One region of the Enterococcus faecalis genome, then DNA from elsewhere that is predicted to be linked to it. Evidence: predicted binding sites of a transcription regulator. Region 1 holds the regulator's gene; each other region holds the start of a gene.
What was found. The regulator NrdR, encoded in region 1, represses ribonucleotide reductase genes. The targets are predictions, from matches to a motif close to ACACNATATATNGTGT.
Positions count from the first base shown of each region.

Region 1 (11,289 bases):
CAAGTTTAGCCCGTGCTTCAATCGGCATTGCGATAGGCGCTGGTACAGATGTAGCGATTGATTCGGCAGATGTTGTACTGACGGATAGTGATCCTAAAGATATTTTAAGGTTCTTAGATTTAGCCAAACAAACACGACGTAAAATGATCCAAAATCTTTGGTGGGGAGCTGGGTACAATATTGTCGCCATTCCTTTAGCGGCTGGGGTCCTTGCACCACTTGGGATTGTTTTAAATCCAGCTGTAGGTGCTGTGTTGATGTCATTAAGTACAATTATTGTAGCAGCAAATGCTATGACACTGCATATTTCAAAAAAATAATTCGATATAATTGTAGAGAGCGGAAAGTAATCAATACTTTTTGTTCTCTATTTTTTTCTTCTTAAAAAAATTTTTGCCTTATTTGACGTATTCTTATAACAAGGGAGTGAAAGGGGACGATATATGGATTTCAAGGAATTATTGTCTTTTGAACATAAAAATATGTTGGAATTGTTGGATTTACTGCAACAAGAGCAGACATTTTCTGTTTTGATGGCTGCAGAAAAACTAAAGGTGAGCGACAAAACCATCCATTGTTACATTCAACGTTTTGAAAAAAAGCAGGAAACGTTTAAGATAGAAGGGCTTTGTAAGATTTATACAACGACCAAAGGAATTGTAAAATATCGTGAATTATGCGTTTGTGGCTTGGCTCGATTTAGACAAAAATTTTGTTATTTTATTCCCGAATTTTATATTTTACGTTGTCTAATTGAAGAGCGAATCAATTATGCGCAATTGACCCAGGTATTGGGATTACAGGAATCAACTCTTCGGAAGAAACTTTCTAATATTCGACGTTGGCTAGTTAATTTTGATATTATTGTACGTCAAAAACATTACGATTTAACTGGCAATGAATGGCAAATTCGACAGTTAATCCTTTGTTTTTATTTGTTTTTTCAAGAAAGCTGTCTAGAAGAAAACAGAGAAATGACTCGGAAAATCATTACCTTTTTTGAGTTGGATTTAAATGTAGCACAACAGAATCATCTTAGTTGGCTAATTTATATTTGGGAGAGACGATACCGAGGCGGGCATGAAATTTCAGTGCCAAATGCTAATTTATTTCAACAAACAAGTGCTTTTTTTATTTATTTCGTGTGGAAGTGTTGAGCACTTCTTTTATGTCTCTTAAAGAACAAAAAGCGTTATTTGTGATTCTTGAAGCACATTTTGGTGGTTGTTTTGGCAAGAGAGCGCGAAAGTATTTTATTCATGAGCAAATGAAAATAGAAAGTTTATGCTTAAAAACAGCTATTTTTATTATGAAAGAAATTAGGAGAAATTTTACACAACATCATTTTAATTATCAAGAAATTCATTTATGTCGATTTTTAAGTACGCATATGAATAGTTTATTAGACGGACAAGCATGGTTGCCAGCTCATAAACAGGAACAAACACTCGCTGCTCGTTATCAACAAACCTGGCACAGATTACAGAAACTAATTAGGCTTTTAAAGCGCCTATATCCAGTCTTTACTTCAGTAAAAGAACGGGAATTGACGAGTTGCTATTTTTATCACATCCTAGATTTATTTAACCCGATTTTATATGAAAAAAAATATATTATTTGCCTATTGACGGACTTTCCTCCAGAAAAGGAACAAGCGTTGGGACAATCTATAAAAAGCTATTTCAGTGAAAAAAAGAATATTACAATTATTCATGGAAAACCAACGTATCAACTTCACCAAGCACATCTCTTAATTGTCAATCATTTGTTTCAGATGAACGTAGCGCTTTCTTCTGAGACAGTTGTTTATTTGCCAGAGGAATTATCTCCTGCTTTTTTTGAAAAAGTCGAAGCGAATCTATCGTAAGAAGTCCAAATTTGTCTAAATAGTGTTAAAATGAAGAAGTAAGAGGAATGGATGAGGAGGATATTAAAATGAAACAACTACAATTTGGTACAAGTGACGAAACAGTTTCTTCGGTTATCTTAGGATGTATGCGCTTAAATGGTGCTGAAAATCCTCAACAGGTAATTGAAACTGCTTATGATCATGGCATTACATTTTTTGATCACGCCGACATTTATGGTGGCGGCGACTGCGAAACCATTTTTGGTAAGGCCTTAAAAGAAAGTACCATTCGTCGTGAAGATATTTTTATACAAACGAAATGTGGGATTCGTCAGGGCTTTTTTGACTTTTCAAAAGCACATATTTTAGAAGCGGTCGAAGGGAGTTTACAGCGTTTAGGTGTAGATTCAGTCGATGCATTATTGTTGCATCGTCCAGATACTTTAGTGGAACCAGAAGAAGTAGCTGAAGCTTTTCATTTATTAGAAAAACAAGGGAAAGTTCGCTATTTTGGTGTAAGTAACCAAACGCCAGGACAAATTGAACTTTTAAAAACAGCTGTTAAACAGCCATTATTAGCCAATCAATTACAATTTGGCATCAAGCATACTGGCATGGTGGATCAAGGCTTACAAACAAATATGGAAATATCAGGAAGCATTGATTATGATCATGGTATTTTAGATTATTCACGGTTGAAACAAATGACTATTCAAGCATGGTCACCGTACCAATATGGTTATTTTGAAGGTGTCTTTATTGGAAATGAAAAATTCCCTGAGTTAAATCAAAAATTAAGCGAATTGGCTGAAAAATATCAAACAACGCCAACTGGTTTAGCCAGCAGCTGGATTCTGCGCCACCCTGCTAATATGCAAGTCATCGCAGGAAGTATGAATCTTGGTAGAATTGAAGAAATTGCTAAAGCAGCAGACATTGTGATTAGTCGCGAAGATTGGTACGATATTTATCGTGCAGCGGGAAATGTTTTGCCGTAAAAAGATTCTCATACTTGTGAAGATCCAGCGTGTATTGCTGATTGATTTTGGTATTTGATATAGTTGTCACTAAGGAACTATGTCAAATACCTTTTTCTTTCATTCGGCAATCTCCGTCTACTGCAAATTCTGTAGTTTTTTGTTAAAATAGAAAGGAAACTAGTTTGCTAAAGATGAGGGGAAAAAAATGACCAAAAAAAAATTATTACTCGTTGATGGAAACAGTGTAGCCTTTCGTGCATTTTTTGCGCTACATAACTCATTAGAACGATTCAAAAATAAGAACGGCTTGCATACAAATGCTATTTATGCGTTTAACAATATGTTTGAAAATGTAATGCAAAAAGAAATGCCTACTCATGTTTTAGTCGCTTTTGATGCAGGGAAAACCACATTCAGAACAGAATTTTATTCAGAATATAAAGCCGGACGTTCAAAAACACCGGGGGAATTTAAAGAACAAATGCCGTATATTCGTGAACTTTTAGAAGGTTTAGGTGTAAAATATTATGAACTACCTAACTATGAAGCGGATGATATTATTGGTACATTAGCCAACAAAGTTGATAAAGATGAATTTGATGTTGTTGTGTTATCAGGGGACCGAGATTTGACACAATTAGCGACGGACACTGTCAAAGTAGATATCACTGTTAAAGGAGTTAGCGATATTGAATCATATACGCCTGAGCATATTGCTGAAAAATATGATGGGTTAACGCCTAAGCAAATTATTGATATGAAAGGGTTGGCTGGCGACACGTCGGATAACATTCCAGGTGTAACGAAAATCGGTGAGAAAACCGCGATTAAGCTGTTAAAACAATATGGCTCAGTTGAAGGGGTTTATGAGAATATCGATGAAATGAAAAAAAGCAAAATGAAAGAAAACTTGATTAATGATAAAGAGCAAGCCTTTCTTTCTAAACGTTTAGCGACAATTGAAGTCAATGCACCAGTCGAAGTCAATGTGGAAGACTTGGCATATGAAGGGAAAAACTTAGAAAAATTGGTTCCTTTTTATAAAGAAATGGACTTTAAACAATTTTTAGCTAAGTTGGACATTACAGAAGAACCTGTTGAAATGGAAGATATTTTATTTGAAGTAGTCGAAGATCAGTTAACCAATGAAATGTTTACAGACGATATGGCTCTTTATGTTGAGATGATGGAAGATAACTATCATACGTCACCGATTGTCGGCCTTGCTTGGGGCAACAACAAGAAGATTTATACCACGAATAATTTAGCTGTTTTTGAAAGTCAGCCATTTATCGATTGGTTGATGGATGAGACACGTAAAAAAAATGTCTATGATGCAAAACGGACGTACGTTGCACTAAATCGCTATGTAGGAAAAATGACAGGGATTGCCTTTGATGTTTTATTGGCTGCTTATTTACTTGATACCAATGACAATAACGCTGATATTGAAGGTGTAGCACAACATTACGGATATGATGCGATTCAATCTGATGAAGCTATTTATGGAAAAGGGGCCAAAAAAGGCTTGCCAGAGGACGAAGAAGTTTTCTTTGGTCATTTAGCACGTAAGATTAAAGCAATTCAATTTTTAACAAGCAAATTAGATAGCGAATTAACAGAAAAGAATCAAGCTGATTTATTCTATAAAATGGAATTACCACTTTCTCGTATTTTAGGCGATATGGAAATAACTGGTATCCGTGTTGATGCCACGCGCTTAAAAGAAATGCAAGTAGAATTTTCAGAACGTCTGAAAGAAATCGAAGAAAAAATCTATGCAGAAGCTGGCGAAGAATTTAATTTGAATTCACCTAAACAATTAGGCGTTATTTTATTTGAAAAAATGGGCTTACCTGTGATCAAAAAGACGAAAACTGGCTATTCAACAGCGGTAGATGTTTTAGAACAACTAAAAGAACAAGCACCAATTGTGGCCGATATTTTAACTTATCGTCAAATTGCCAAAATTCAATCGACCTATGTTGAAGGACTCTTAAAAGTAATTCAGCCAGATAATAAAATTCATACTCGGTATGTACAAACACTGACCCAAACAGGACGATTAAGCTCAGTAGATCCCAATTTACAAAACATTCCTATCCGTTTAGAAGAAGGCCGAAAAATTAGAGAAGCCTTCGTACCAAGAGAGGATAATTGGTTGATTTTCTCTTCTGATTACTCTCAAATTGAGTTACGTGTGCTCGCGCATATTTCTAATGATGAGCATTTAAAAGAAGCGTTTGTGGAAGGACAAGATATCCATGCCAGCACTGCAATGCGAGTTTTCGGTGTTGAAAAAGCAGAAGATGTCACACCTAACATGCGTCGTCAAGCTAAAGCGGTGAATTTTGGAATTGTCTATGGTATCAGTGATTATGGCTTGTCTCAAAACTTAGGCATTACTAGAAAACAAGCGCAACAATATATTGATACCTATTTTGAAAAATATCCAGGCGTGAAACAGTACATGGAAGAGATTGTCCGCGATGCCAAAGACAAAGGCTATGTGGAAACATTGTATCATCGCCGTCGTTATTTAAGTGATATTAATTCAAGAAACTTTAATCTACGTTCGTTCGCTGAACGTACAGCGATTAATACACCGATTCAGGGAAGTGCCGCAGATATTTTAAAAATTGCGATGATTGAAATGGCGCGTCGTTTAAAAGAAGAAAAATTACAAGCAACAATGTTATTACAAGTGCACGATGAATTAGTTTTTGAAGTACCAGAATCAGAATTAGAACAATTAAATCAACTCGTCAAAGAAGTGATGGAGCACGCAGTTTCCTTACATGTGCCACTTATCACCGATAGCAGTTGGGGAAAAACATGGTATGAAGCAAAATAATAGCTTACCCATTAAGAACGATGAATAAAATAAGGATAAGTAGGATCTGGACGTTGATATCTAAGCGTTCAGACCTCTTTATATAAAGGAGCAAAAATAATGCCAGAATTACCAGAAGTAGAAACAGTGCGAAAAGGACTTGAAAAACTTGTTGTAGGAAAAACCATTCAAGAAGTCATTGTTTTTTGGCCAAGAATTATTGAATCACCGGAAGTTGATGTATTTCAAGGTCAATTAGCTGGTCAAACGATTGAAGGAATTGAGCGAAGAGGAAAATTTCTGATTTTTAAATTGTCTGATAATGATATGATTTCTCACTTACGGATGGAAGGAAAATATGAGTTTCATCAGGCTGATGATGAAATTGCCAAACATACCCATGTAATGTTTACTTTTACAGATGGCACGCAATTACGTTATTTAGATGTACGGAAATTTGGGCGTATGACATTGGTTCCTAAGAATCAAGGTCATCAATATAAAGGGATTTTAGCTTTGGGGCCAGAGCCAACACCAGACGTTTTCCAATTAGCTACTTTTCAACAAGGCTTGAAAAAGCATCATAAAGCAATTAAGCCATTGCTGTTAGATCAAAAGCTAGTGACGGGTTTGGGGAATATTTATGTAGATGAAGCACTTTGGCAAGCGCAAATCCATCCAGAACAACCAGCAGATTCCTTAAAACCTGCGGAAGTTGCTACGTTGTATCAAGCAATCATTGACGTCTTGGCACGCGCTGTTGAAGCAGGTGGAACCACCATCCGCACCTATCTAAACGCGTTAGGAGAAGCAGGGACTTTTCAAGTAGCGTTGAATGTCTACGGGCAAACAGGCTTACCTTGCAATCGTTGTGGTACGCCAATTGTTAAAACAAAAGTGGCACAACGTGGTACGCATTATTGTCCACAATGCCAACAATTGAAAGGTCGTCGATTGAAATGACAAAAGTTTTAGGCATTACAGGAGGGATTGCGACAGGTAAAAGTACGGTTGTTGCTCTTTTTAAAAAAGCGGGTTATCCAATTGTTGACGGCGACATTATCGCCCGCGAAATTGTTGCAAAAGGGCAACCAGCCTTAGCCGCAATCGTTGAAACTTTCGGACCAGAAATAGTATTAACAACTGGTGAATTGGATCGGAAAAAATTAGGACAATTAATTTTCGCTAGTCCTCAAAAAAGAGAGCTGTTAAATGAAACGCTGAAACCTTTTTTAAGAAAAGAAATTTTACGTCAAATTGAAGAAGCTAAAAAGAAAGCCTCCCTGGTTATTGTTGATATTCCTCTGCTTTATGAAGCTCATTATGAGGCGATCATGGATCAAGTTGCTGTGGTATATGTACCAGAAAAGATTCAAAAAGAGCGTCTGATGGCCCGAAACCAATTAACAGAAGAAGAAGCGCAACAACGAATTGCTAGCCAATGGCCGATTGAAATGAAAAAAGAACGAGCAGATATCGTTTTTGATAATCAAGGAACTAGAGAAGAAACGGAACAACAAGTGAAGAAGTGGCTAGAGGAACAAACTGGAAAGAAGTGAATATTTTTTAAATGGCGTAAAATGTTTTGAAAATTTCAGAAAAAACAGTGAAAGTCTTTGTTTTTATTAAAGAATGGCAAAGATTCAACTAAGAACCAGTTCTAAAGACCTAGTAATAGCGCAATTTCATGTTATAATATAGGCAACAAAAATTATACAGAATAGAAGAGGTGAACGTTATGCGTTGTCCAAGATGTCATCATAATAATTCCCGTGTTATTGATAGCCGTCAAGCAGATGATGGACGTGCAATTCGCCGTCGTCGTGAATGTGAAAATTGCAGTTATCGGTTCACTACATTTGAAAGAATTGAAGCGGCGCCATTACTTGTAATCAAGAAAAATGGGGATCGTGAAGAATTTAATCGTGATAAAATTTTGCGTGGGCTCATTCGCTCTGCGGAAAAAAGACCCGTTGCTATGGAACAAATGGTTCAAATTGTTGATAATGTTGAAAATCGAGTGCGTAGTTTAGGGGAAAATGAAGTCTCTACAACGCTTATCGGTGAATATGTGATGGAAGATTTAGTCAATCTAGATGAAATTGCCTACATCCGCTTTGCGAGTGTTTATCGACAATTCAAAGATATGAGCGTGTTTTTGAAAGAGTTACAGGACATTGTCGACAAAGCAAAATCTTCTTCTCCTGACTCAGAAAATTAAAAAGGAGGTCTTTCTTTGAAAGGAAATCGGCAAAGAATCCAACCAAAAAATATTTTTCAAGCGGTTATTGATTCACCGCTTTCTGATCAAGAGAAAGAGGTTTTAACCTTTTTATATCAACCAATTGTCGGCGCCAATGCGTTTAGTTTATATTGGCTTTTGTTATCTGAAACAACAGACTCAGAGGAGAATGGCTCGCTGTTTCATGCAGATTTAATTAGTTTGCTGGACTTGAGTTGTCAACAATTAGAAGAAGCTTGCTACAAATTAGAAGGCATTGGGTTGCTAGAAACGTATAAAAAAACAGATCGGGAATTAGGAGATTGTTATTTATATTATTTAAAAGCACCTGAAACAGCCGCTCGTTTTTTTAAAGATGAAGTGTTAGCTTTAGTGTTATTTAATCGGGTTGGACAACGGAAATTTGATCAATTAGTGCAAAAGTTCCAACCGCATCCTACTAAAACAGAGGGCTATCAAAATGTTTCCGCTAGCTTTAAAGAGGTTTATGCCTTTAAAGAAGAACAAATTGTTTCCGAAGCGAACCGATTGACAACGATTCAAGAAACTTTTTCTCAACAAGAAAAATCGAAGAAAATTTCTGTATCAACGGATTCTTTTGATTGGCACTATTTTGTGGAAGGTTTGCACCGTTTAGGTTTACAACTGCCTGAAGATGAGGCTAGTTTTCAAGAAGAAGTCTATGTTTTTCATCAATTATATGGCATCAATGAGTTAGATATGGTAGACTTTGCTTCGAAATCATTTGACTATTATACAAGTCGAATTTTGCCTAAGGAATTAGTGCGAACGATTCATCAAGCGTTTGATCCTGATAAAAAACCACAACCAACAAACGTAGTGACAAACAAGCAAGCACAATTGACGGTGGAAGAGCAACAAACGTATCGATATAACGCATTAAAAATGAATGGTTTTTCTGAACTAGATATTCAAATGATTATGGATAGTGAAAAGAATCCGCCTATTCAATATTTAGAAGCTTTAAAAAATAGTCGAGGCGGCTATACGACACCACAAGAACGTTCATTAGTGAAATATTTGATTGCTAAATCAGGCTTACCGACTAGTGTGATTAATATTTTGATTAACTATGTTTACAACATTCAACAACAACCGACTTTAAAAGCGGAGTATGTGAATCGAATTGCGAATGAATGGGGACAAAGTGGCATTCATTCACCAGAAAAAGCAATTGAACATGTCAGAGAATTGGCAAAACAAAGCCAAACCAAACAAAAACAGCGACAACAAAATTATTCAGGGAAATGCCAAACTGTTCGACAAGAGCGATTGCCAGAATGGGCAGATCAGCCAAACGATGAAACAAAACTTTCCCCAGAAGAACAAGCCGAGTTAGATCGACAAATTCAAGAATTTTTAAACCAAGGAGGTGACCAATGATGGAAGACGTAGGAAAAGAAATGTCAAAAATTATCCAGAAGCGTGACATCAATGAACGATATGAAGAGCTGGTTAACGAAGTATTGAAAGATCAAGATGTTCAAGCCTTTATACAAGCAAACCGAGAGCGTTTAACCGATGAAGATATTCGTAAAAGTTATGCTAAGCTGTATGAATTTGTTCAAGAAAAAAAGAAATTTCAAGTAAACGATCCGGCAATGATTGCCCCCGGCTATGAGCCAAGATTAATGTTGAATTTTCATTACATTGATGTAACGTATGTCCCAACGGCTGATTTAATCGCCCGTCAGAAGGAAGAAGAAATTCGTAATCGAGTAAGGGCAATGGACATGCCAAAAGATGTCCGAGAAGCAAATTTACGAGATTTCGATCCATCTTCTCAAGGTCGAGCCAAAGCGTTAGCAGAAGCAATGCAATTTTTAAGAGAATATCCTGCGACACCAAAAGAATTTCATAAAGGGCTCTATTTACAAGGCCCCTTCGGTGTAGGAAAATCTTTCTTATTAGGTGCGATGGCTAATGCTTTAGCAGAACGTGGATTTACTACGACAATTGTTCATTTTCCAACATTTACAGTAGAAATGAAGCAAGCCATTGGTCGCGATCAAGTTGGTGAAAAGCTCGATGCAGTAAAAAAATCCCCTATATTAATGATTGATGACATTGGTGCGGAATCCATGACTAGTTGGATTCGTGACGACGTTTTAAGCGTAATCTTGCAATACCGAATGCAAGAACAATTAGTTACTTTTTTCTCTTCCAATCTAGATTTAAAAGCTTTAGAAGAGCATTTAACCGTGACGCAACGAGGAGAACAAGAGCCGCTAAAAGCCAGACGAATTATGGAACGTGTGCGTTATCTGTCAAAAGAGATTACGATGACAGGAAATGATCGACGAAACGGTTAAAGCAATCCTTTTATTTTTATGGATTGCTTTTTTTCTTGCGCTTGAAGAGGTAGCGTAAGTTTCGCAAAAACAAGTACTTTTGTGTACACTGACAATAAAGAAGTGAGGAAAAGAGGCGTAACAATGAAGAGAAAACTTTGGATTTTTATTGGGGTATTCGTGGTGCTTCTGGGAGGATATTTTCTTTTGTTTAGAGAAAAATCCTATAAAGTAGAGGTGGAAAAAGTGAATCCAAAAATTCAACGCTTAATGTCGACAGACAAACAACATTTTTTAACAAAACATGAATTTCACACAAAAGAAACCGCTAAACGCAAAGATTTGTTGAAGTTTTTTATTGAAACCCGGCTCAAAACAGACGGCGGTTTTTTAACCAATTATTTACCAGATGCTGAACGCAAAGATGTCGCCACAGGACATGAGTTGCTAAGTGAGTCTTCGGGTCTATATTTGCGTAATTTAGCTTTTGATACGCAGGGACGTTTTGATAATTTTTACAAGCAGACGAAAGACACCTTTTACGACGGCGTCCAATTTAGTTACCGAATTGACGAGCAAGGCAATAAGTACAATGTCAATGCCTCGATTGATGATTTACGGATCATTCGTTCATTAATTGAAGCAGGGGGGCATTTTAAAACAGATCAGTACGATCAAGAAATTAAAAAATTAGGCAAGAGTTTTATGAAAACCTCTATGAAAGATAATATTCTAATTGATTTTTACGATAGTAAATCAAAACAACAGTCTTCAGAAACTTCTTTGTTTTATATTGACTTAATTACGCTGGGTTATCTATACAAAGAATTTGGGATTTCAGCAGACTACTTGCAGTATCATTACCAATTAATAGATGATGGCTATATTTCTGATGATTTACCTCTTTATCAAACGGAGTTTAATCATCAAACAAATAAATACGAAAACAACGGAACACTTAATATTATTGAATCTTTATTAACGATTGTCCATTTAAGTGAAGTGGGTATGGCGAAGCAGACTAGTATTGATTTTGTGCGAAAACAAGTTCAGCAAGGAACGCTTTTTAACTC
Region 1 covers NZ_CP118962.1:710,391-721,679, forward strand. Annotated here, with positions in the region: gene PYW42_RS03510 (heavy metal translocating P-type ATPase) at 1-320, shown strand, start outside; partial or broken gene PYW42_RS03515 (helix-turn-helix domain-containing protein) at 444-1,867, shown strand; gene PYW42_RS03520 (aldo/keto reductase) at 1,936-2,847, shown strand; gene polA (DNA polymerase I) at 3,035-5,683, shown strand; gene mutM (DNA-formamidopyrimidine glycosylase) at 5,783-6,625, shown strand; gene coaE (dephospho-CoA kinase) at 6,622-7,221, shown strand; gene nrdR (transcriptional regulator NrdR) at 7,401-7,883, shown strand; gene PYW42_RS03545 (replication initiation and membrane attachment family protein) at 7,899-9,308, shown strand; gene dnaI (primosomal protein DnaI) at 9,308-10,237, shown strand; gene PYW42_RS03555 (hypothetical protein) at 10,319-11,289, shown strand, end outside.

Region 2 (11,289 bases), 130 kb from region 1:
GATAAAACGTAGCGAGTTTTGTATCTAATGTAAGTTTACCTTCTTCAATCGCTTTTAAGATCAAGGTTGTGGTAAAAGATTTTTGAATTGAGCCAATCTGAAACCTTGTGTTTGGCGTGTTGGCTTGTTGCTTTTCAAAATTGGCAAAGCCATATCCTTTATTTACTAAAACCTGATCATCTTTAATGATCAAAGCCGAACCAATATAATTTGTTTCTTGAATTTTTTGATCAAGTTCGCCACTATCTGGTGCAACTATTTCTTTCGTTAAATTCGCATAATTATCACTTCGGCGATCTTCTTCCAAGACCACTTTCGATTCTTGACTAACTTGTGAATCTCTAGTGAAAAAGAACGTTTTTATTAAATAACCACTACCACCAATCACCACCAACAAACACACTATAAAAAGCCAATTCACTCCTCCATGTCTTTTCTTTGCATGTCGTTTACGCATACCGCTTACCTCCGCCTATTCTATTAACAGCATTATCATACGCTATATTTTCATGAAAATTACAGATTTTAGTAAAATTTATAAAACTTTCAACTTTTATAAAAAACAGCTTGGCACCAGAATCAATCTAGATTCTGGTGCCAAGCTGTTTTTTATTTACTTTCTTGCCCCATCACAGCAAAGTAATTATCATCGTTATCTGCAAAATTAAAAACTAAGCCTGTTGGCAATTGAACCATTTCACCGACAGTAACCCCAGCCTCTTGCATTTTTTTATAGAGACCAATGATATCATCGCTAGCAAACATTAAAGAAGGGGTATTCCCCGCCACTTCTGGTGAATGTTTTTGAATAAAGGCCAAATCATATAAAACAATAATCGCTTCTGCTGATTCACTTGGTGCAATTTCTACCACCAATGTGCCGTCAACTTCCTCTCTTTCCTTTTCAACAAAGCCAAACGTTTGCCAAAATTGACTAGATTCCTCAACATTATTCACATATAACATAATCTTTACTTGGTTTGAAAACATTCCTTCACGTCCTTTTGAATTTAATTAACAACTTATTATATACGTTCTTTTAAATAATTACTGCACTTTCGCTTAAAATCCAAAAAAAGTGTTTGAGCAAGACATTGCTCAAACACTTTTCGTTTTATTGATTTAGATATTTGCATCTAAGACAACGTCGCGATCATTTAAGACATCACGATCTAACTCATGAATACGAGCACTTGTTAACACACCTGCAACCATACTATCGTTAACGTTAACAGCTGTCCGCGCCATGTCAATAAGTGGTTCAACCGAAATTACTAAACCAACAATTGCAACTGGTAAGTTCATTGCGCCTAAAACGATTAGAGAAGCAAAGGTTGCTCCGCCGCCGACACCGGCTACGCCAAATGAACTGATTGTGACAACTGCTACTAACATTAAAATAAATTGTAAACTAAAGACATCAATTCCAACAGTTGGTGCAACGATGGTTGCTAACATAGCTGGATAAACGCCGGCACAACCATTTTGTCCAATAGATAAACCGAAACTACCAGCAAAGTTTGCTGTGGCATCATCGACACCTAATGCTTTGGTTTGTGTTTCAATATTTAATGGTAAAGCTCCTGCACTTGAACGAGAAGTAAAAGCAAAGCTCAAGACTGGAAAAACTTTTTTTAGATACGTAACTGGGTTGACTTTTAAAGTAATTAAAATCAACATGTGAATGGCAAAAACAATGATTAAGGCCACATACGATGCCAACACAAATTTACCTAAGTTAATAATCGCAACAAAATCACTTGTTGCTACAACATTAATCATTAACGCTAACACGCCATAAGGGGTCAAGCGTAAAACTAAGGTAACAATTCGCATGGTAATTTTATATAAACTATCAATTAAATTTGCAAAAAATTCAGCTTCTTTTGGCGCTTTACGACGAACGCCTAAATAAGCGACACCAACAAACGCAGCAAAGATTACCACCCCAATGGTACTCATTGGTCGTGTTCCCGCAAAGTCAGCAAAGACATTTTTAGGAATAAATGAAACGATTTGTTGGGGAATCGTCAAATCTTGAATCGCATCTTGACGCGTCGCTAACTCGGCAATTCTTGACGTTTCTGCAGCACCTTGCGTGAATTTTGCCCCTTGAAGACCAAACGCTAAGGTTGTTCCAATCCCCACCAAGGCAGCTACTGCTGTTGTTCCTAGTAAGGTGGCTAACACATTAAAGCTAATTTTTCCTAATTTATTGGATTCTTTCATTTTTGTAAATGCACCTACAATAGATACAAATACTAACGGAATTACGAGCATTTGTAGAAACGCTACATAACCATTACCTACAATCCCGATCCATTCCATTGATTGCGTAGTAATTTTACTGTCTGTACCAAAAGCAAATTGAATAATTGCACCTAAAACAATCCCCACGCCCAATGCTGAAAAGACACGTGTTGAGAATTTTAAATGTTTTTTTTGCATTTGGTAGAAACCGAATAACACAGCAATAAATGCAAGGATCACTAATACAGTGATGAATGTTGTCATTTTAGTTCCTCCCTATGTTTTTAATGACAAGTACATCAAAGGAAGTAAAGGTTCCCGGTACTCACTCTCCAGTAAATACCCTGAAAACAGCAAACTGTTTCCAGTGATAGTTCTATTGTACCTTATTTTATAGCAAATAGTGGGATAATTTGCTTACTTTTTGATAGAAAATAACCGTTGCGATAGTTTAAAACTATCACCAACCATTGTTTTACTAGTCACTGTAAAAATAATTTGTTTTTTGTCCTCTTTCTTTTAAGCTGACATGGTATACTTAGTTCTAGGAGGTGTAAGCGTATGCAAAAAATTTGTTGGATCCTTTCTGTCAACCGTGATGGAGCAATGTTGTATGTTGGGAGCCCTGCAAATGGAGGTCCTTGGCTCTTTTCAAATAAAGAGCAGCAAAACATCAAAGCCTTTTTTCAACCAACCTATGAAATTGACTTTATCAGTTATGATGTTCTTTCAGAGGAAGTACCAGAAGCTGCGTTCATTTTGTACAATGAAATGCTCGCTCCCTATCTTCCCGAAAAAATCACCAAAGTTGGTCAGCCGATTACTTATGTGGATATCGCTACAAAAAATTATGAACAGTTTAAAAAAGCTTTGGTTGCTAAATCTTCACAAGAATAAAAACAGCGTTTGTAACGGAATCCGTTACAAACGCTGTTTTTAAAGTTTAAGCTTCTTCTGATTGTTGAAAATTCAATTGAACACCTGGACGATCCAGAGCAATTTCAGTTACTTCATAAGATAAACGTTCGACGATGCTAAATAAAGGACGCACAAGTTCATCGACTTCTTCTTGCGAAATATCTTCTTGTTTTTCAATTTTACGATCAATAATGTGATTAATTTGGCTAATCGCCCCTGATAAAACAAATTCGTCAAAGACAATTCGAAATTCTAAGCGAGCAACAAGTGCTGAGCTATTTTCTGGATAATTTTCTTCTTCTACTTCAATTGGTGAAAAACTGACACGTAAATCTGTCTCTACTTCTGAATCAGGTACTCGCATATCATAGTGATACGCTTCAACAATTTCTTGTTGGCGTTTAATTTCCATTGTTTTTTCTCTCCTTTTTTAACAAGATATTCCCCTTTTAGAATATCCAATGGTTTCTTTTCTCAAGTATACCACAAGTCCGAAAGTTGCCTAGACCAAAAAACACAGAAGGTCAGACTTTTTTGATAAATTGATTTTGGCAGTTTGAACAAGTGACTTTGATTGTTCCTCGTCCTTTCGGCGCACGTAATGACTGCTGACATTTTGGACATTTAAAATAACGATATCCTTTCTGAGTCAGGTGTCGCTTGCGAAAAGCATGAACCTTTTGCATTAGGCGTTGTTTTCGAAGAATAAACCGTTGATTTTCATTCAATCGCGGGTGAATATGTTTTGAAAAAAAGCGATAACACACGTAGGCTACTGTGATTAAAATCAATAACCGAACCCAAAGATAGCCAGTAAAAATATTGATGAGCGCCAGCACGACACTTGTTAGCAACAGCGTTCGATTCAATTCATCGAACCGGGCATAACGTCCTTGTAAAAATCGTTGCGCTTTTTTGCGCCAACGTAGAATGCGTTCAAACCAAATTTGGCCCATTTATCTTCCTTCTTTCGAGCATTATTTTTTGAATAAATGATTGATTTACAGAAACTTTCAATCAAAATTTACACTTACTAAGTCCAAATTTTGAACAACTGTTGGTTATTTTCGATGGTATACTTCTAGAGAAGTCAGGTCAACCGATGAATGACTTCGTTGATAATAGCTACCGCTATTTTATACAAACTTAAACTGTCGATGGATAGATTATCCGATTTTAACTTAGGGGAAGGTTAAAATCCGATTCTATAATTTAGCACTACACTCCTTTATTTAGTAGCAACTTTAGCCTATCTATCCACATTTTAAGTCAAAAAGAAGCAAGTCCGGACTTGCTTCTTTTTATTTATCTTTCTAATTCTTCAATTTTCTTCTCAATTAACGCCAAGACATATTGACACGCTTCAGGATCTTCGACAAAATCATATTTATCGCCATCAATTTGAATTTTAGGACTTTCATCATAGTCTTCGTACCATTGATCATAACGCTCGTTCAACATTTGATAGTAATCATACAACGTTGGATCTGTCTCAATTTGTTCATAAGGACGGCCACGTTTTTTGATGCGTTCCAACATTTTGGGAAATGAAATACGAATGTGAACTAACAAATCAGGTCTTTTTTTATGCGCAGCATAAGGCAATTCTTGGAGCATGTTTTGTAATAAGTCATCGTACACTTTGACCTCTGTTTCGTTGGCACGACCTAAATCTGCATTTAAATGAAAAAGTAATGAATCTTCATAAATCGAGCGATCCAATACATTATTTTCATGCGTTAATGCTTGTTTAATACTATCAAAACGTTTATTTAAAAAATAAATTTGTAATAAAAATGCGTACTTTTCCGGTTCCGCATAAAATAAAGGTAATACCTCATTATCATCAACTGATTCGTAAAAGGCTTCTGAACCTAAACGGTTTGCAATTAAAGCTGTTAAACTAGATTTACCAGCGCCAATCGTACCTGCTAAAACAATCACTGCCATCGAACTCCCTACCTATTTTTTTCCATTTTATTTTTTATCTTCAACCAATTAAACATACCAAAAATTGAGTTAAAAGTATACATACAATACATAACAAATATCGCATAATCACCACCAGCGTGCGTCCCTGCTCGGAACCATAACAAAATTGAAAAAATATTTCCTAGTAGCCAAAACACGAATTGCGATTGATAACGTTTAATCATCAATAACATCCCTGTCGCTGAAACACTGAACGTGATTGCATCTAATGTTTGTTGCGCATCATTTACAAAGCCTAACAAAATATATGCAGCTACGCCAATGAGCAGCCACGTGAAAAAGGCATACAACCACTGAATACCTTTTAAAACTTTTACTTCGGTTACTTGACCCGAGCCATCCTCGCTAGCCCGAAGCCAAGCATAAAGCCCTGTAATGTCCATAATAATATAGAAGCTTTGTAAAAGAACTTCCGCATATACCCGTGTCACTAACCCAAAATAGCCAATAATCACTGCACTGATTAACCCAAAAATGTAATTGCTGACTTTTCCTTGGGCAATTAAATTCACACAAATGATGCCGGCTAAACCACCTACTAACGTAATCCAATTCGATGGATTGATAGCGAACGCAACCAACTGTACCCCCACCATCAAAGCTAAAAACAAGTAACTTCTCGTTTCCCAACCTTTAAAATCATTCACCAAAAAATTCTTATTCACGACAAATTTCCGACCTTCCTAAAACCAAACTTTTCTCTGTTGACGTCTCAATAAGAGTACTCCGTTTTAAAAAACAAGTCAATCAGATTTCGGAATAAAAAGAAGATTTTAATACTATATATTGATTCGAAAAATATCAAAACACTACATATAGTTATTACGCAAGCTTTCTGATATCCTTTATTGCCACAATATTTTCTTCATCTTGTTTTAATCTTCTATGTATTCATGGATTTGTTTCCATCTAATAATTCCTGCAGCAGAACCCTTTACGACGGTAGCGCTCCAAATTAATGTTGTGAAAGCGGAAGCAACCGCACATATTTATACTTCAAACACAGCCATCGTTCACTCTTTTTATTGAAATGCTTAAAAATTGATGGCCTTATTTCTCGAATCTGGCCACTTATTAACTTATTACATGAAAACATTCGCCTAAAAAAGCAAAAAAAACGACTCACCTAAATAATCGACCTACAAACAATTCCTTTCATTTGTAGGTCGATTATCTTTATTAGGTTTGATACGGATGTTTCGCCATTCCTAGTTTCCCTTTACTGCTCATCTCTATTTATTTTTTTACTGTTTGCCAACAGCTCGTTGTCTGAAAGTACTATCCGTCCTTTTGTACTTTGTTCAAAGCTGTAAGCTTGCTTAAATAACGTTTGCTCTTTATTGGCAGTTTGTGTAAAAGTCAGCCCATAAGGTTGTCCTTCACTGTTTTTCGCCAAAGGAACAGTCAATTCAGGATATCCTGCCACAGCACTTAAACCCGTACCTTCAGAATCAATAAAGGCATATCCGTCTAATTGTTGTTTTTTTAGCAACGCATCAAACGTTTGCTGTGCTTTTTTAATGGTTGTTTGAATGATTTCTTTATCTGGTTGTTTCTTTTTAACATCTGCTTCTAATAAATCTTGCCCATACTTGGCACGAACCTTTTTATCTTGTTGATTATACGCAATTAGTTCCTCCAGTGTTTTAAATGGTAAGTCATAACGTTTCGCAAATTCTTCCAATGCAAACTTAAATTCATTGGAAATAACTTTCCCGCCATCAATCCCTTCCATGTCTGGTGTTAACGGAATCACTTCTGCTCCAGCTTTTTGGATGGCCTTTTTAGCAGTCGCAAATTCTTCTTCAGCACTTGGCATTTCTAGCAACCCAATGCGTTGACCTTGTAAGTTATTTTTAGTAAATTTCGTTGAATCAATGCTCGGAACCGTGTCTTTCTTAAACGCATTATAGCCTTGCGCAACATCAACGACACTTCGGGCAATCGGGCCAACTGTATCTAATGACGGTGCCAATGGCAAAACACCTTCGCCACTTACTGAACTGTGGGTCGGTTTAAAACCAACCACTGATTGATGAGAAGCGGGGGAAACAATCGATCCCATCGTCTCAGTGCCTAAAGAGAAGGCGCCGATATTCATCGTCACACTAGCCGCACTCCCAGAACTTGAACCTGAAGGTGTTATTTTGAGTGGCCCATAAGGATTAAGTGTTTGTCCATGTTTGGAACTATAGCCACTTGGTGCTTTCATTGACATATAATTCGCTAGTTCAGATAAGTTTACTTTTCCTAAAATCAAAGTTTGCGCCTCTGTTAACTTCTTAACTACTTCCGCATCTTCCTTAGGCTTGAACGTGCGTAAGGCATACGCTCCTGCACTCGAAATCATGTTGGTCGTATTTATATTTTCTTTCAAAGTCACAGGAATACCATACAAAGGCTTCTTCGGTGTTTGAGAGGCTTGCTGGTCAAATGCCTTGGCTTCCTTAATTGCTTGCGGATTGATTTCAGAGATGCTGTTCATGCCATTATCTATTTGATCGAACTGTAAAATACGGTCCAAATAAAACGCCGTAAGTTCTTCATAGGTCAATGCTCCGTCGGCAATCGCTTGCTGTAATTCAGTGATATTTTTTTCAATAATCAACGGTGCTTTGGTACGAGCTTTTTGTACATCTGTTTCTTTTAATTGGTCTTCAATCGTTTTAACGATTCTCTCTTGATTGTACATTGCTGGGGTTTCTGCCTCAGGAGTGAACTTTTTGAGTATAAACCAATAAGCTGCAGCGCCTATTATGACTAACAAAACAGCAATTATTCCGATTACTTTTAAAAATTTAGACATTTTTATCCTCCTATACCATTTAAAGATTATCTTACTATGTTTATTTTTGCATGACAACTAACAGTTTTGTTCGTTAAAAAGACAAAATAGAGAGTAGGACATCCGTCAAAACGACCGATGTCCTACTCTCTAACGATTAAGATAGTCCGCTAAATGCGTTTGTTTTAGTCTTTTGTGAAAGTTAAATACTGAGAATTTATTGTGTAATTCGTGTACCACTTTCTCCTTTGATTGCTTCCGAAGCTAATTCTAAAAGCCCGATAATCGACTGGCGGTTTGGTTTACTTTCTGCAAAACTGATGGCCGCTTCCACCTTAGGTAACATACTACCTGGCGCAAATTGATTTTCTTCTATATATTGTTGCATTGCCGTAACCGTAACATCGGTCAAAGCTTGTTGATTTGCTTGACCAAAGTTAACAAAAACATGTTCCACTGCAGTTAATACCACAAAAACATCTGCTTCAATGAGTTCAGCCATTTTTGCTGCCGCAAAGTCTTTATCAATGACTGCATCTACACCATGATAGACTGGACCATCATAGGCAATAGGAACCCCGCCACCACCACAAGCAATTACGATCTGTTCTGCATCAACAAGTGTTCGCAAGCTAACTTTTTCGTAAATATCAATTGGTTTTGGTGAAGGAACTACCCGTCGCCAGCCTCGACCCGCATCTTCTTGATAGACGTTCCCAGTTTCCGCCATCAACTGTTTGGCTGTTTCTTCGTCATAATAACCACCAATTGGTTTTGTTGGTTTTGTAAACGCTGGGTCTTTTGGATCCACCACGACTTGTGTAATTAACGTAACAACTGGTTGTTCCCCTAAATTTCTGGCTACTAGTTCTTCATCAATTGCTTGTTGTAAATGATAGCCAATATAGCCTTGGCTCATTGCTGTGCATTCAGGAAACGGCACGACATCTTCTGGAGATTGACTCGTTTCCTCAAAAGCTAAGCGAATTTTGCCAACTTGTGGCCCGTTGCCATGAGCAATCACCACTTGATGGCCTTGTTCAATTAAATCAACAATGGATTTTGCAGCGGTTTGTGCTTTTGCCAATTGTTCTTTCGAAGAATTTCCTAACGCATTTCCACCTAATGCAATCACTATTTTTGACATCTGTTTCCCTCCTAGCGCTTTGGTTCTTGTTGTGTGATACAGTGAATATTGCCGCCCCCATAAACAACTTCTACCGTATTAACGCCGACAATTTTTTTATCTGGGAACATTGTTTGAACTTGCTCTAAAGCCAAACAATCATTTTCATCACCATACTGTGGCACAATCACGCCATCATTTGTAATTAAAAAGTTCATATAGGATGCGATACAAATATCGCCTTCTTCTCGTGGCATGGTTCCTTCCACGAAATCAATTTTGAAGGAGCCTTTAATGGTTACATTTTTGACAGGACAGCATAATTTGTGGACTTTTAATTGGCGTCCTTTAGCATCAGTCATTTTAAGCAAACGTTGATACGCATCTTGTGCCGCTTCATAAAATGGGCTATTTTGATCTTCGGTGTAAATACAAGCCACTTCACTAGGTGCAATAAAACAAGCTACATCATCCACGTGACCATTAGTTTCTTCTGGGTCAATTCCATCACCTAGCCAAAGAACTTTTTCAACATTTAAATAGTCGCATAATTTTTGTTCGATTGCTTCTTTTGAAAGTTGTGGATTTCGACCTTCACTTAATAAGCACATTTCTGTAGTCAAGACTGTTCCTTGTCCATCTACGTGGAATGAACCGCCTTCTAAAACAAAATCATCTGTACGATAAGAATCTACATGCTCAATTTCACAAATTTTTTGTGCAACCAAATCGTCTTGGTCCCAAGGGAAATATAAACCATCTACTAATCCCCCCCAAGCATTGAATGTCCAATCCACACCACGGATTTCTCCATGGTCGTTAATGACAAATGATGGTCCACAATCACGGACCCAGGCATCATTGTTTGACATTTCATAAACCGTAATTTCTGGCGGTAATTGGCGACGGCAATTTTGAAATTGTTGTTGAGAAACCACCACATTCATCGGTGTAAATTGACTAATTGCTTTGGCCACATTAGTAAAAGCTTCTTGGACAGGTTTACCACCATCGCGCCAATTATCCGGTCTTTCTGGCCAAATCATCCAAACTTTCTCTTGTGGTTCAAATTCTCCTGGCATTCTAAAGCCATCTTGTTTAGGGGTACTTCCTACAATTCGTTTAGCCATTTTCTTTCGTTCCCTTCTTAATTTTTTTCACGTAAATAATTACTTCACCAAACAGAATAAAAATGATTGCCCCAATTGTGATTGGTAATTTTTCATTTAATGCTGCGGGACTAAAATCTAAAGGCACTGCTGTGAAAATCAGTGAAATAATAATCATAATCATTGGCAAAACCACTAAAACTTTTAAAAATCCTGGTTTTCCGTTAACTTTAAACGGACGTGGTGTATCGGGATCAATTTTTCTAAGCTTATAAAAAGCTGGGAAAACTGGGATATACGATAACAAGAATAGGACGACATTCAAGGAGAAAAAGGCCCAGAATAAATCTTGATTAGGTAAAATTGGTGCTAATACAATGACCACCGATGCCACAATGCCATTCATCAAAGCAGCCCCAATTGGCATGTCATTTTTCTTACTACGTTTTTCAAAAAATTTAGGCATGTCACCATTCTCAGCAGCATAACAAGCTGTATTATTGACTCCTAATGACCAAGAAATCATGTTGCCGAACAACGTAAGAAGGAATAGGAAAGCCATCAACATAATGAACCAACCTTCTGTCGAGCCTGTCAATAGTTTAAAGCTATCCATCATACCACTGCCGGTACTAATTTGATCGGTGGGAATCGCTACCCCAATTCCAAAGGCTGAAAAAATATAAATGGCCGCAATGACTAACCCCGCTGCTACAATAGCTTGTGGAATTTGCTTCTTAGGATTTTCCATATCATCTGCAAACGTACAGATGACTTCAAACCCTAACAAATTAAAAATGATTACAGAAATAAAAGATAAACTCCTTAAGTCAAACGTTGGCAGCATTGATTTCAAGGTAAATTCATTGGCAACACCTTTCGTCAAGGCTACATACAATCCTAGCCCACCAATTAAGACTGCTAAAACCATCTTGATTACGGCAGCTCCATTTAGAATCCAGATACTGTCGCTGACTGGATAAAAACTAATCCAAACCACAATCCAAGTAAAAATTAATTCAACAATAATCATCATCGGTGTTGAAAACTTAATACCTGTAATTGTCGTTAATAGTTCTGGCGTCATAACGGCTAATGAAGCTAGCCAC
Region 2 covers NZ_CP118962.1:577,846-589,134, reverse strand. Annotated here, with positions in the region: gene PYW42_RS02975 (serine hydrolase domain-containing protein) at 1-457, opposite strand, end outside; gene PYW42_RS02970 (VOC family protein) at 610-990, opposite strand; gene PYW42_RS02965 (L-cystine transporter) at 1,123-2,514, opposite strand; gene PYW42_RS02960 (hypothetical protein) at 2,812-3,147, shown strand; gene PYW42_RS02955 (DUF1149 family protein) at 3,194-3,580, opposite strand; gene PYW42_RS02950 (hypothetical protein) at 3,693-4,124, opposite strand; gene PYW42_RS02945 (deoxynucleoside kinase) at 4,474-5,118, opposite strand; gene pnuC (nicotinamide riboside transporter PnuC) at 5,127-5,825, opposite strand; gene PYW42_RS02935 (amidase family protein) at 6,380-7,966, opposite strand; gene arcC (carbamate kinase) at 8,163-9,092, opposite strand; gene aguA (agmatine deiminase) at 9,104-10,201, opposite strand; gene PYW42_RS02920 (APC family permease) at 10,194-11,289, opposite strand, start outside.
Region 2: a site for NrdR is predicted at 5,967-5,982, ahead of pnuC (nicotinamide riboside transporter PnuC). Genes of this name have one in related genera too.

Region 3 (11,289 bases), 1.2 Mb from region 1:
TTTGGCATGAATTGCAGTTAACTTGCTCGGCAGGTGTTAGTTACAATAAGTTTTTAGCCAAGTTAGCATCAGATTTTCAGAAACCAAAGGGTCTGACGGTTGTCTTACCAGAAGAGGCCGAAGATTTTTTGAAAGCATTACCGATTGAAGATTTCCACGGAATCGGCAAAAAAACAGTGCCTAAAATGCATGAACTAGGGATTTTTACTGGAGCAGATTTATACAAGCAAGATGAGATGACGTTGATTCGGTTATTCGGTAAAATGGGTTATTCATTGTATCGTAAAGTCCGCGGTATCCATGATGCGCCAGTTCAAGTGACTAGAGATCGTAAGTCGGTAGGCAAGGAACATACTTACGGCACCCCTTTAACGACGGAAGAGCAGGTTACGGCTCAATTGAGACAATTAGCAGCAGGTGTTGAGCGTGCATTGCAACGAGTGCAAAAACATGGCAAAACAGTAGTCCTGAAAGTTCGTTATACTGACTATACGACGATTACGAAACGTGTGACATTACCTGAATATATTTCTAAAAAAGAAGAACTTTTCTATCAAGCGAATTTAATTTGGGAAGATATTTTAGGTTTAGAACAAGGAATCCGTTTATTAGGCATTACTTTAACGAATTTAGATCCACTAGCGTATGAAAACATTGTTTTACCTTTATGGGAAAAAAGTTAGCCCTTTAGCCATCTCTTGAGGATGTGTCTAAAGGGCTAACTTTTTTAAATTGATTTTTTGATTTGTTCATAAGACGTTTCGGCGTCATGACATTTTTCCCAAATAACAGCTTTGCCAGCAGCAAGTGATTTGGGTACATCAATAATCCGTTGATTACTACTGCCACGAAATTGTAAATTTAAATTACGTTTTGCCAGTTCAAAGCGCCCATCAACTAAAATGTCAATTGAATGGAGTAGTTCAAGCTTATCAGGCGTTTCTAAAAGTAGTTCTTCAAAGGTATACCCAGACCAAGACCAGATATCTTTGGCTGAGCCAAATGTTTCCCGCACACGTTTGACTACACTAAGACAAACATCTGTATTCAGAAAAGGTTCACCACCCAAAAGAGTCAAACCTTGGACATAGTCATGGGACAAATCTTCAATAATTTGATTCATTAAAGATTCTGTAAACGGCGTACCGTAATTGAAATTTTGGACAGCTTTGTTAAAACAACCTTCACAAGCAAAGAGACAGCCGCTCACATATAAACTATTGCGTACACCTTCGCCATCAACAAAGTTGAACGCTTTGTAATCGGCAATCTTTTTTTGGCTGTAGTCTTCGGTTTTCCATTCTTGTGGTTTCGGATTACGCATCAGCAAAACTTCTTTCTATAGAATAATCGAGTTTAATTTTTTAAATGTTTCACACGAGAGGAAATTTCTTTGTGACGACCGTGTACCATTGGGCGAGCTTGCGGGTTACCTAAATAACCACAAGTCCGTTTAACGACATCACAAGTCTTAGGATCATGATTGCCACATTCTGGACATTCAAAGCCACGTTCAGTTGGATGGAAGTCCCCTTCAAAACCACAGGCATAACAATGATCAATTGGCGTATTGGTTCCTAAATAGCCAACTTTGTCATAAGCGTAATCCCAGACAGCTTCAAGTGCTTTGGGATTTTGCTGTAACATGGGGTATTCACAGTAGTGGATAAAACCACCAGAACAGTATTTTGGATAATCCTTTTCAAAATCAAGTTTTTCAAAAGGCGTTGGATTTTTGCGTACATCATAATGGAAACTATTTGTGTAATATTCTTTATCTGTAATATTTTCGACGATGCCAAATTTTTCAGTATCTAAACGGCAAAAACGGTCAGTCAAGCTTTCGCTCGGTGTAGAGTAGACACTAAAATGATAGCCGTATTCATTGCCCCAGTTGTCGGCATTTTTTTTCAGTTCTTTTAAAATATCCAGTGTAAAGTTTTTGGCCTCTTGATTGTCCTCCCAAGCACCGCCGTAAAAGGCAGAAGCCACTTCATACAAGCCAATATAGCCAAGCGAAACCGTGGCACGTTTGTTTTTAAACAGTTCATCTACGGCATCCTGTGTAGCTAAACGTTTTCCAAATGCACCATACATGTATAAAATCGGTGCATTCGCTGGTTTAGCTTCTTTAACACGTTCAACCCGATAAACCAAAGCATCTTTAACGATCGCTAAACGTTCATTTAAAATTTGCCAGAACTTTTCTTGACTTCCTTGCGCTTCTAAAGCGATTCTTGGTAAGTTCAAGGTCACAACGCCTAAATTCATTCGGCCAACATTTACTTCTTCACCTTGTTCGTCTTTCCAGCCTTGTAAAAAGGAACGACAGCCCATTGGTACCTTAAAACTACCTGTTAGTTCAACGATTTTATCATAGTTTAAAACATCAGGATACATGCGTTTCGTTGCGCATTCCAGTGCCAGTTGTTTAATATCGTAGTTTGGATCAGTAGGTTGCGCATTGACGCCGCGTTTAATTGTGAAAATCAGTTTTGGGAAAATAGCTGTTCGTTTTTCAATCCCTAAGCCATTAATTCGGATTTGTAAAATCGCCCGTTGAATTTCTCGCTCAAACCAGTTGGTACCTAAACCAAATCCCAGAGAAGTAAAAGGGGTTTGTCCATTGGAAGTAAATAAAGTATTAATTTCATACTCAAGACTTTGCATGGCATCAAAAATATCTTTTTTCGTTTTCTTCTGAGCGAATGCTTTTTGGCGTTCTTCTCCTTCAATCCATTCTTGCGCATCTGCTAAATGTTTTTCATAATTACGTTCTGCAAAAGGCGCTAATAATTCATCAATCCGATCGGCAGAGCATCCACCATATTGACTGGAAGCTACATTGGCAATAATTTGAGAAATTTGTGCAGTGGCCGTTTGAATTGATTTTGGTGATTCGACATCAGCGTTCCCAATTTTAAAGCCATTGTTTAGCATGCCTTTAAAATCAATTAAACAGCAGTTTGTCATGGGCGTATATGGATGATAATCTAAATCGTGGTAATGAATGTCGCCTTTTTGATGGGCATTAGCCACGTGTGAAGGCAACATCTTTAAACCAATTGATTTTCCAACAATCCCAGCGGTTAGATCACGTTGCGTATTAAAAACGTCACTGTCTTTGTTGGCATTTTCGTTCACGACAGTCTGATCTTTATTAATTAATTTGCCGATAGATACATTAATATCAGTCGCTTTACTACGCTCAAAATCACGTTGGGTTCTGTAATGAATGTATTCTTCGGCTAAGGCATATTCGTTGTTGGATAGCAGAGTATGTTCCACAATATTTTGAATTTCATAAATTTTTACGTTATTGGTAAAACGTTCGGCAATTTCTCGATTGACATCGGCAACAATCGATTGGACTTTTTGATGTGTCAAAGGAGTGACTTGGTCATGTATTTTTTGTTCAGCTTTGATCAAAGCATCGTATATTTTTTGATCATCGAAAGTCACTAAACGACCATCCCGTTTGACGACTTTAATTGTTGAGAGATTAACATCCTCGGCTTTTTCATCAGTAATCTTCATCATTTTATCCAGCTCCTTATATCTCGTTAGTAACTATCCTAATACAAAGGTCGGCTAAATTCAATCGATATATTGCGTATTTTTAGTAAAATATCACTAGACAAACACTATATATTGTGCTTGCACTGTTTTGAAAAAATATGAAAACAAATGAAGAAAAGGATTGAGCAAATTTTTTTGCGTGAAAAAAATTCTTTGTCCAAATTAAAAAACAGCAAAGATTTTTTTGCCAAATTGCTAAAAGCAACACTAAAAAATAACAATTATTAAATAATAATTGTTTGCGGATTTATTCACGAAATGCCAATTATTCTTTGACTACCGAACGATATTGTAAGATAAAACGATGTTCATTCAGATTTTTTCTTGGTAAAATAAGAGTAATAACAAAACGTTGGAGCGAGAAAAATGAAAAAAATTGTAGAAGTAAACCATGTCAGCAAGACATATGGTCGTTTAAATAATAAAACAGAAGTATTAGATAATATTTCGTTTACCGTTGATGAAGGCGAATTTGTGGGGATTATGGGTCCCAGCGGTGCTGGGAAATCGACACTGTTGAATGTCTTATCCTCGATTATTTTGCCAACCGCAGGAATCGTGCGCATCGCCGGACAAGATATTTTAAAAATGCGAGATAATCAATTAAGTGATTTTCGAAGAAACGAAATGGGGTTTATTTTTCAATCGTTTAACCTAATTGATACGTTAAATGTGAAGGACAATATTCTGTTGCCTTTAGCTGTAGAAAAAGTTTCATTAGAAGAAATGGATAAACGTTTGTTACATGTGACTTCGATTTTGGGGATTCAGGAGCTTTTATCTGCTTATCCACCAGAGATATCTGTGGGACAAAAACAACGGGTAGCAGCTGCTCGTGCTTTGATTACGAACCCTAAAATTATTTTTGCAGATGAACCAACTGGCTCGCTGGATTCAAAATCAGCAACAGAATTGTTGAAATATTTAGCTGAAATTAATCTACATGATGATGCCACAATTTTGATGGTGACACATGACCCGTACACGGCCAGTTTTTGCAATCGCATCTTATTCATTAAAGACGGTGCGATTTTCTCAGAAGTTGTTCGTCAAGGATCACGTAAGGAATTTTTTAATCGTGTGATAGATATGCAAGCAACGATTGGTGGAGGCGGGCGCGCAAATGATTTTTAAACTATCATTAAAAAATTTAAAAGCTCATGTACCTAATTATCTGGTTTATTACATTAGTATGACTTTTGCAGCGGTCGTTTATTATTGTTTCCGTGCGATTGCTTACAACCAGCCTCTTGTCGCAGGTGCAGGCCGTGATATCGAAATTAAGCGATCTTTAGGACTCGGTAGTACCTTAGTCACCATTATTATTTTGGGCTTTATGTTGGCAGCAAATCGTTTTTTTATAGGAAAACGTAGCCAAGAAATTGGCTTGTATCGATTAATTGGCTTGAGAAAGAGCCAAGTTTCACTAATTTTTTTAGTAGAAAATTTAGTTTTAGGCTTTGTTTCACTAATTAATGGAATTATTTTAGGAGTGATTTTCACCAAGTTGTTTTCAATGATTTTAGCCAAAGTTATGTTTTTAGAAGTCCCCAGTTTCTTCTATATTTCTTGGCGTTCCGTTATTGAAACCGGTGTAGCTTTTGCATTTATGATTTTGATTGTCTGCTTAAGAAGTATTTGGATGATTTATCGTTATCCATTGTCGCAGCTTATGCACCAAGAAAAAATTGGTCAAATTAATTATAGTCGTTTAACGAAACGGCGGCAGTTTCTAGGTATTTTAGGACCTATTTGTTTACTGGCTGGTTATTTTATTGCGTTTGATTTTCGGAATTTAGCGACAGGTATTGTGTATAAACAATTAAATGATTCATTGGATATCTCGATTCCGATGATTATTACATTGACGCCTTTTATCATTTTGGGTCTCTGTGTGGTGGGAACTTATTTATTTTTCCGTTATACCATGTATTTTATCATTCGCTTATTTAATCATAGAAAAAAATGGTATTACCAAGATTTACGCATGATTACTTTAGGCAATGCCAAACGCTACTTATTTAAAAGTAGCAAAACACTCACTGGTTTGACCTTGTTAATTGCGACGGCCTTGAGTGGGATCGGCGTGATGGTTTTTGTGTATACGATTAGTATGCACACGGTCAACAGTGATGGCCCCGTGGACTTTTTAGTTTCACAGGAAAGCTATCCTAAATTGAAGAAAGTTCTTGATGAAGCGAAGGACACCAAAATAAAAAATGAAGTGACACTTTCTTATAAAATTACTGGAATTGAACGCAGTTTGCGAATTGGTCAAGCGCAAGAGGAACAAGAAACGATTGAAGCAGTTAATGTTTTATCTTTCTCCAACTACCGCAACTATCAAAAAATTAATCCTTATTTAAACGATTTACATTTAAAAAATGACCAAAGTGTTATCTATATGGATAGCTTTATCAATATTTTAAGTGGTATGTCTCGTTATGAATCGAAACTGCAATTTGTTGAAGGAGAGAAGGCACAACTGCAACAAGTGCTGCCTAACTATCTAGGTAATTTTTTATTGCAATATTCCTTACCAACGATTGTCGTTTCCGATGCCCTTTATCAGAAAGTGACAAAAAATTCCATTCAGTATCAGATTAACGCCGTAAATGTTGACACGAAAAGCCGTGAAAAACTTTATGAAGCCGTAAATAAACAGATTGCCACAGAATGGCAAGCGCCAATTTTGTATAAGTATGAAAAAAATAACCAGCAGTTGAGTGGTTTTGCCAAACAAATGCCTAACGAAGAGGTAAAGAATACGCAAGATGATGTCACAGAAACTTGGCGGCTAAATATGAATGATCGCTACGCCTCTTTACGCTATGAACGAAAAATTAACGGCTTGACTTTATATGTCTCCATGTTTGTGGCAATTTTAGCGTTGTTTATTACGGGCAGTATTTTGATGTTACGACAACTCTTTTCAGCTGTAAGTGAGCGTCAAGATTACGTGACTTTAAAACGGATGGGTGTTTCTAGTAAAGCGATAACTAAGCAAATTTATCGACAGAATAGTTTGATTTTCTTTCCGCCGATGGTCATTGGGATTTTGCATACCACCTTTGCCATTTATTTGCTAAGCCAATTTATTAAGAGTCCAGGATATTTGTTAGTATATCTTTCTTGTGGAATCTTAATAATTGTTTATCTAATTTTTTATATTTTAACGTCTGCCATTTATGCGCGGATGATTCGACACATCCATTTTTAAAAAACTGTAAAAGCCGTTGTGAAGCGGTTTTTACAGTTTCTTTATGCGAAAAAATTATGAGAGTTCCGTTTATGAAAATCATGAAAATTTAAGAAGTGACGAAATTGTTAGTTTTTTTATTAAATTGTAAGAAATTTCAATGGACTTTGCTGAAATATAGCATAAAATAATGGATAGCGATTAACCTTAGGAGGTGAATGATAATGAAAACAACTTTTCAGAAAATTCTCAATAACGAAAGTCTTAAATTCATCGGTAAAACGTTATTTTATTCTTTCATTGTCATTGCATTAATTTATCTTTATCATTACAAGAATATCAATGGAGGAACCTTCATTTATAACGAGTTTTAAGGAGGCGGCTATACATGGAAAAAGTAATTAATATGATTCAAACGATTGATGAATGGGCACGTAAAGAACCCCAACGTCCTGTTTATTTAACCGAAGAAAAAGTCTCTACGTATGGAGAGTTAAAAGAAAAGTCAGACAATCTAGCCGCTTATTTAGCTGAGCTGAAAACGGACAAGTCAGCGATTGTCGTATATGGAGAATTAGATTTTGAAATGATTGTGAGTTTTTTAGGCGCATCGAAAGCTGGTTTTAGCTATATCCCCATTGATGCACATACACCAAAAGAACGCATTGAACTAATTCTAAACGTAGCCAAACCAACCGCAGTGATTGCTGTGCATGAATGGCCTGAATTAGCCACCGAAGTGCCAGTAATTACGGCGGAAGAATTAACAGAAATGATGATGCATGCACCCCGATATGCGCCTGAGTTGACGCCTGTCACAGGAGCAAGTAATTACTATATCATTTTCACTTCAGGGACAACTGGCGTACCAAAGGGTGTGCAAATCAGCCATGATAATTTAGTTAGCTTTACGAATTGGTTGTTGCAAGATTTTGGTTTAGAAGAAGGGGCCCGCTTTTTAGCACAGGCACCTTATTCGTTTGATTTATCGGTGATGTCTATTTATCCCGCATTGGCGTTAGGCGGCTCATTAACTCCGTTACCCAATGAAATCATTAACGATTTTAAACAATTATTTACGCGTTTGCCACAATTAACAATCGACGTCTGGGTTTCAACACCGTCCTTTATTGAATTGTGTCTAATGGAACCAAGCTTCGATGGTGAACATCTACCAGCACTGCGCACGTTTTTATTCTGTGGAGAAGAATTACCAAAACCAACGGCTGAGAAATTAGCCGCTCGTTTCCCAACTGCGCATATTTATAATACGTATGGGCCGACAGAAGCGACTGTAGCGATTAGTGCCATTGAAATCACTCAAGAAGTTTTAAAAAGTGTTCAACGTTTACCAATCGGGTATGTGAAAGAGGATACGCAAATTTATATTATGGAAGGCATGTCAAAATTACCTGCAGGTGAAATTGGTGAAATCGTCATTGCTGGACCAAGTGTTTCCAAAGGATATCTAAATAATCCTGCGAAAACAGCTGAAGCTTTTTTCCAATTAGATGGCGTACCAGCTTATCGCACAGGCGATGCTGGAAAGTTAGTCGATAACCTATTGCAGTATGAGGGACGCTTAGATTTTCAAATTAAATTGCATGGCTACCGCATTGAGTTAGAAGAAGTGGATCATCACTTAACGAATGTTTCCTACGTGAAACAAGCAGTCGTTGTGCCGAAATATCAAGGAAATAAAGTCCAACAATTAATTGCCTATGTCGTTCCGCAAGCACATGAATTTTCAAGTGATTTTCAATTAACTAAGGCAATTAAACAAGAATTAGCCACGTTGACAATGGACTATATGATTCCGCAAAAATTTGTATATGTTGAACAATTACCTTTGACAAGTAATGGCAAAATTGATCGGAAAGGGTTGATGAATGAGGTGAATGCCACATGATGAATTTTCCTCATATGATTCCCTATAATGCACCGCATTACTTTGTTCTGCTAATTGCGGCTCTGTTGCCAATGATTTTAACTTTAGCCATTAAAGGGACACGTTGGCCTTGGTACCAAACACTCGTGACACTGGTCTTTCTATATATCAGTTTTGGTGGCGAATTTTGGCAACAAGGAGTCGCTCTGATTGTATATGTTATTTATCAGACGTTACTAACGTGGGGCTATGCGGCTTATCGAAAAAATAAAAATGCAGGTTGGGTCTTTTATCTGGCTGTCTTTTTAGCTATATTACCGCTTGTTTGGGTGAAAGTTTCTCCATTCATGACAGGCAAAACAACCTTACTTGGCTTTTTAGGGATTTCTTATTTAACCTTTAAAGCGGTCCAAGTGGTCATGGATTTACGGGATGGCGTAATGAAAGAATATCATCCGTTTCGTTACATTCAGTTTCTCTTGTTTTTCCCGACTATTTCTTCAGGACCCATCGATCGTTATCGGCGCTTTGAAAAAGATTTGAAAAACCCGCCGAGTGCGGAGAAATATTTAGACTTTTTAGAAAAAGGAATTTTTTATTTATTTCTAGGATTTTTATATAAGTTTATTATCAGTCATTATCTTGGTGGTGTCTTTTTACCACATGTGGAAAAAATGGCCTTGGCACAAGGTGGTTTATCCTGGTGGACAGTCGGCTATATGTATAATTACAGTTTGTATCTATTCTTTGATTTCGCAGGCTATAGTTTACTGGCCGTTGGCACAAGTTATTTAATGGGCTATGATACACCAATGAACTTTAACAAACCGTTCCTAAGTTGGAATATTAAAGAATTCTGGAATCGTTGGCACATGACCTTATCTTTTTGGTTCCGTGATTACATTTACATGCGCTTAATGTTTTTCTTAATGAAAAAGAAAGTCTTTAAAAGTCGGATTGTGACTTCTAATATTGGTTACTTTGCGTTGTTCTTAATCATGGGCATTTGGCATGGATTAACGTGGTTCTACATCGCTTATGGGCTCTACCATGCAACACTAATTTGTGTAACAGATGCTTGGCTACGTTTTAAGAAAAAACATAAAGACAAGATACCATCAAACAAATTTACACATGCATTTGCAGTCTTTTTAACTTTCCAAGCGGTTTGTGTCAGCTTCCTGATTTTCTCAGGATTTTTAGACAAACTATGGTTTAAATAAACAAAAATAAAAATATAAAGGGGCAATTTACAATGAACATTCAAGAAACAGTATTAAACATTTTAGAAGATATTACAGGAACAGACGAAGTTGTGAACAATCAAGACATTCAATTATTTGAAGAAGGATTATTGGACTCTTTAGCAACGGTTCAATTATTAGTAGAAATTGAAGGACAATTAGGAATCCAAGTTCCTGTATCAGACTTTGACCGTGAAGTATGGGGAACACCAAAACAAATCATTCAACAAGTGGAAGCTTTACAATAATGTCTAGAAAAAAACGACTAATCAGAATCTTAGGTCCAGTGCTTTGTTCAGCGGTCTTGGTTGCAGTGTTCTTTTTTGCACCGTTCAGAATCAATTTAACTTCCGAAAAAACGTTGAAGGAAGCATCAACGTCAATGGCACCGAACGTTTTAAAAGGCAATGTGATTAAAAACAAAGCAGTGGCTTCTGGTAAATATGTTCCTTTTTTTGGCTCTTCTGAATTAAGTCGATTTAGTGCTTTCCACCCTAGTGTGCTCTCTGAAAAGTATCAACGGAACTACCGACCGTTTTTACTAGGAGAAGCGGGCACACAGTCATTAACCCAAGCAATGGTCATTCATTCGATGGGCGATGCGATTGCCAATAAGAAAGCGGTCTTTATTTTATCTCCGCAATGGTTTGTCAAAAAGGGTGTACCTAATGATAGTTTTGGTGCACACTATTCACAATTACAAACCTATCAATGGTTAGCTAATTTAACCGAATTAACCAGCGGTGACCAATATCTAGCACAACGTTTGACTAAATTTCCAGTTGTTCAAAAAGACAAAGTCTTAATGGAAACCTTGGCAAATCTGCAGGCAGGGCAACTTCCCCAACGCTCTCAACGAGATTATTTTATAATGAATCTCCGTTTCTTGAATCGTGAAGATGAATTGTTTAGCCAAATTGGCATGGTTAGCAGAGAACCAATTGTTGAAAAAGATATGAAACAATTACCTGCCACTTATAATTTTAATGAATTAGATCAGCTAGCTGGAAAAATTGCGGCAAAAGCCATTAATAATAATAAATTTGAAATTAGTAACGGTTTTTATCGCCAACGGATTAAACCAGTTTTACCGAAATTAGCTCATTCACAAAAGAAATGGGATTATCGTTTTTCTCCTGAATATGGTGATTTTCAAGCTGCGTTAGAACAGTTAGCAGAAAAAAATGTCGATGTTTTATTTGTAATCCCACCTGTTAACAAACGTTGGTCGGACTATACGGGCTTGTCACAAGATATGTTGCAACAAGTAGCACGCAAGCTGAAATATCAACTTCAAGAGCAAGGGTTTACTAACATTGCTGACTTCTCAACATGTAGTAATGAACGCTACTTTATGGCGGACACGATTCATTTAGGTT
Region 3 covers NZ_CP118962.1:2,328,677-2,339,965, reverse strand. Annotated here, with positions in the region: gene dinB (DNA polymerase IV) at 1-683, shown strand, start outside; gene nrdG (anaerobic ribonucleoside-triphosphate reductase activating protein) at 728-1,324, opposite strand; gene nrdD (anaerobic ribonucleoside-triphosphate reductase) at 1,357-3,540, opposite strand; gene PYW42_RS11505 (ABC transporter ATP-binding protein) at 3,946-4,713, shown strand; gene PYW42_RS11500 (ABC transporter permease) at 4,703-6,799, shown strand; gene PYW42_RS11495 (teichoic acid D-Ala incorporation-associated protein DltX) at 7,003-7,152, shown strand; gene dltA (D-alanine--poly(phosphoribitol) ligase subunit DltA) at 7,167-8,687, shown strand; gene dltB (D-alanyl-lipoteichoic acid biosynthesis protein DltB) at 8,684-9,889, shown strand; gene dltC (D-alanine--poly(phosphoribitol) ligase subunit DltC) at 9,922-10,158, shown strand; gene dltD (D-alanyl-lipoteichoic acid biosynthesis protein DltD) at 10,158-11,289, shown strand, end outside.
Region 3: a site for NrdR is predicted at 3,642-3,657, ahead of nrdD (anaerobic ribonucleoside-triphosphate reductase). Genes of this name have one in related genera too.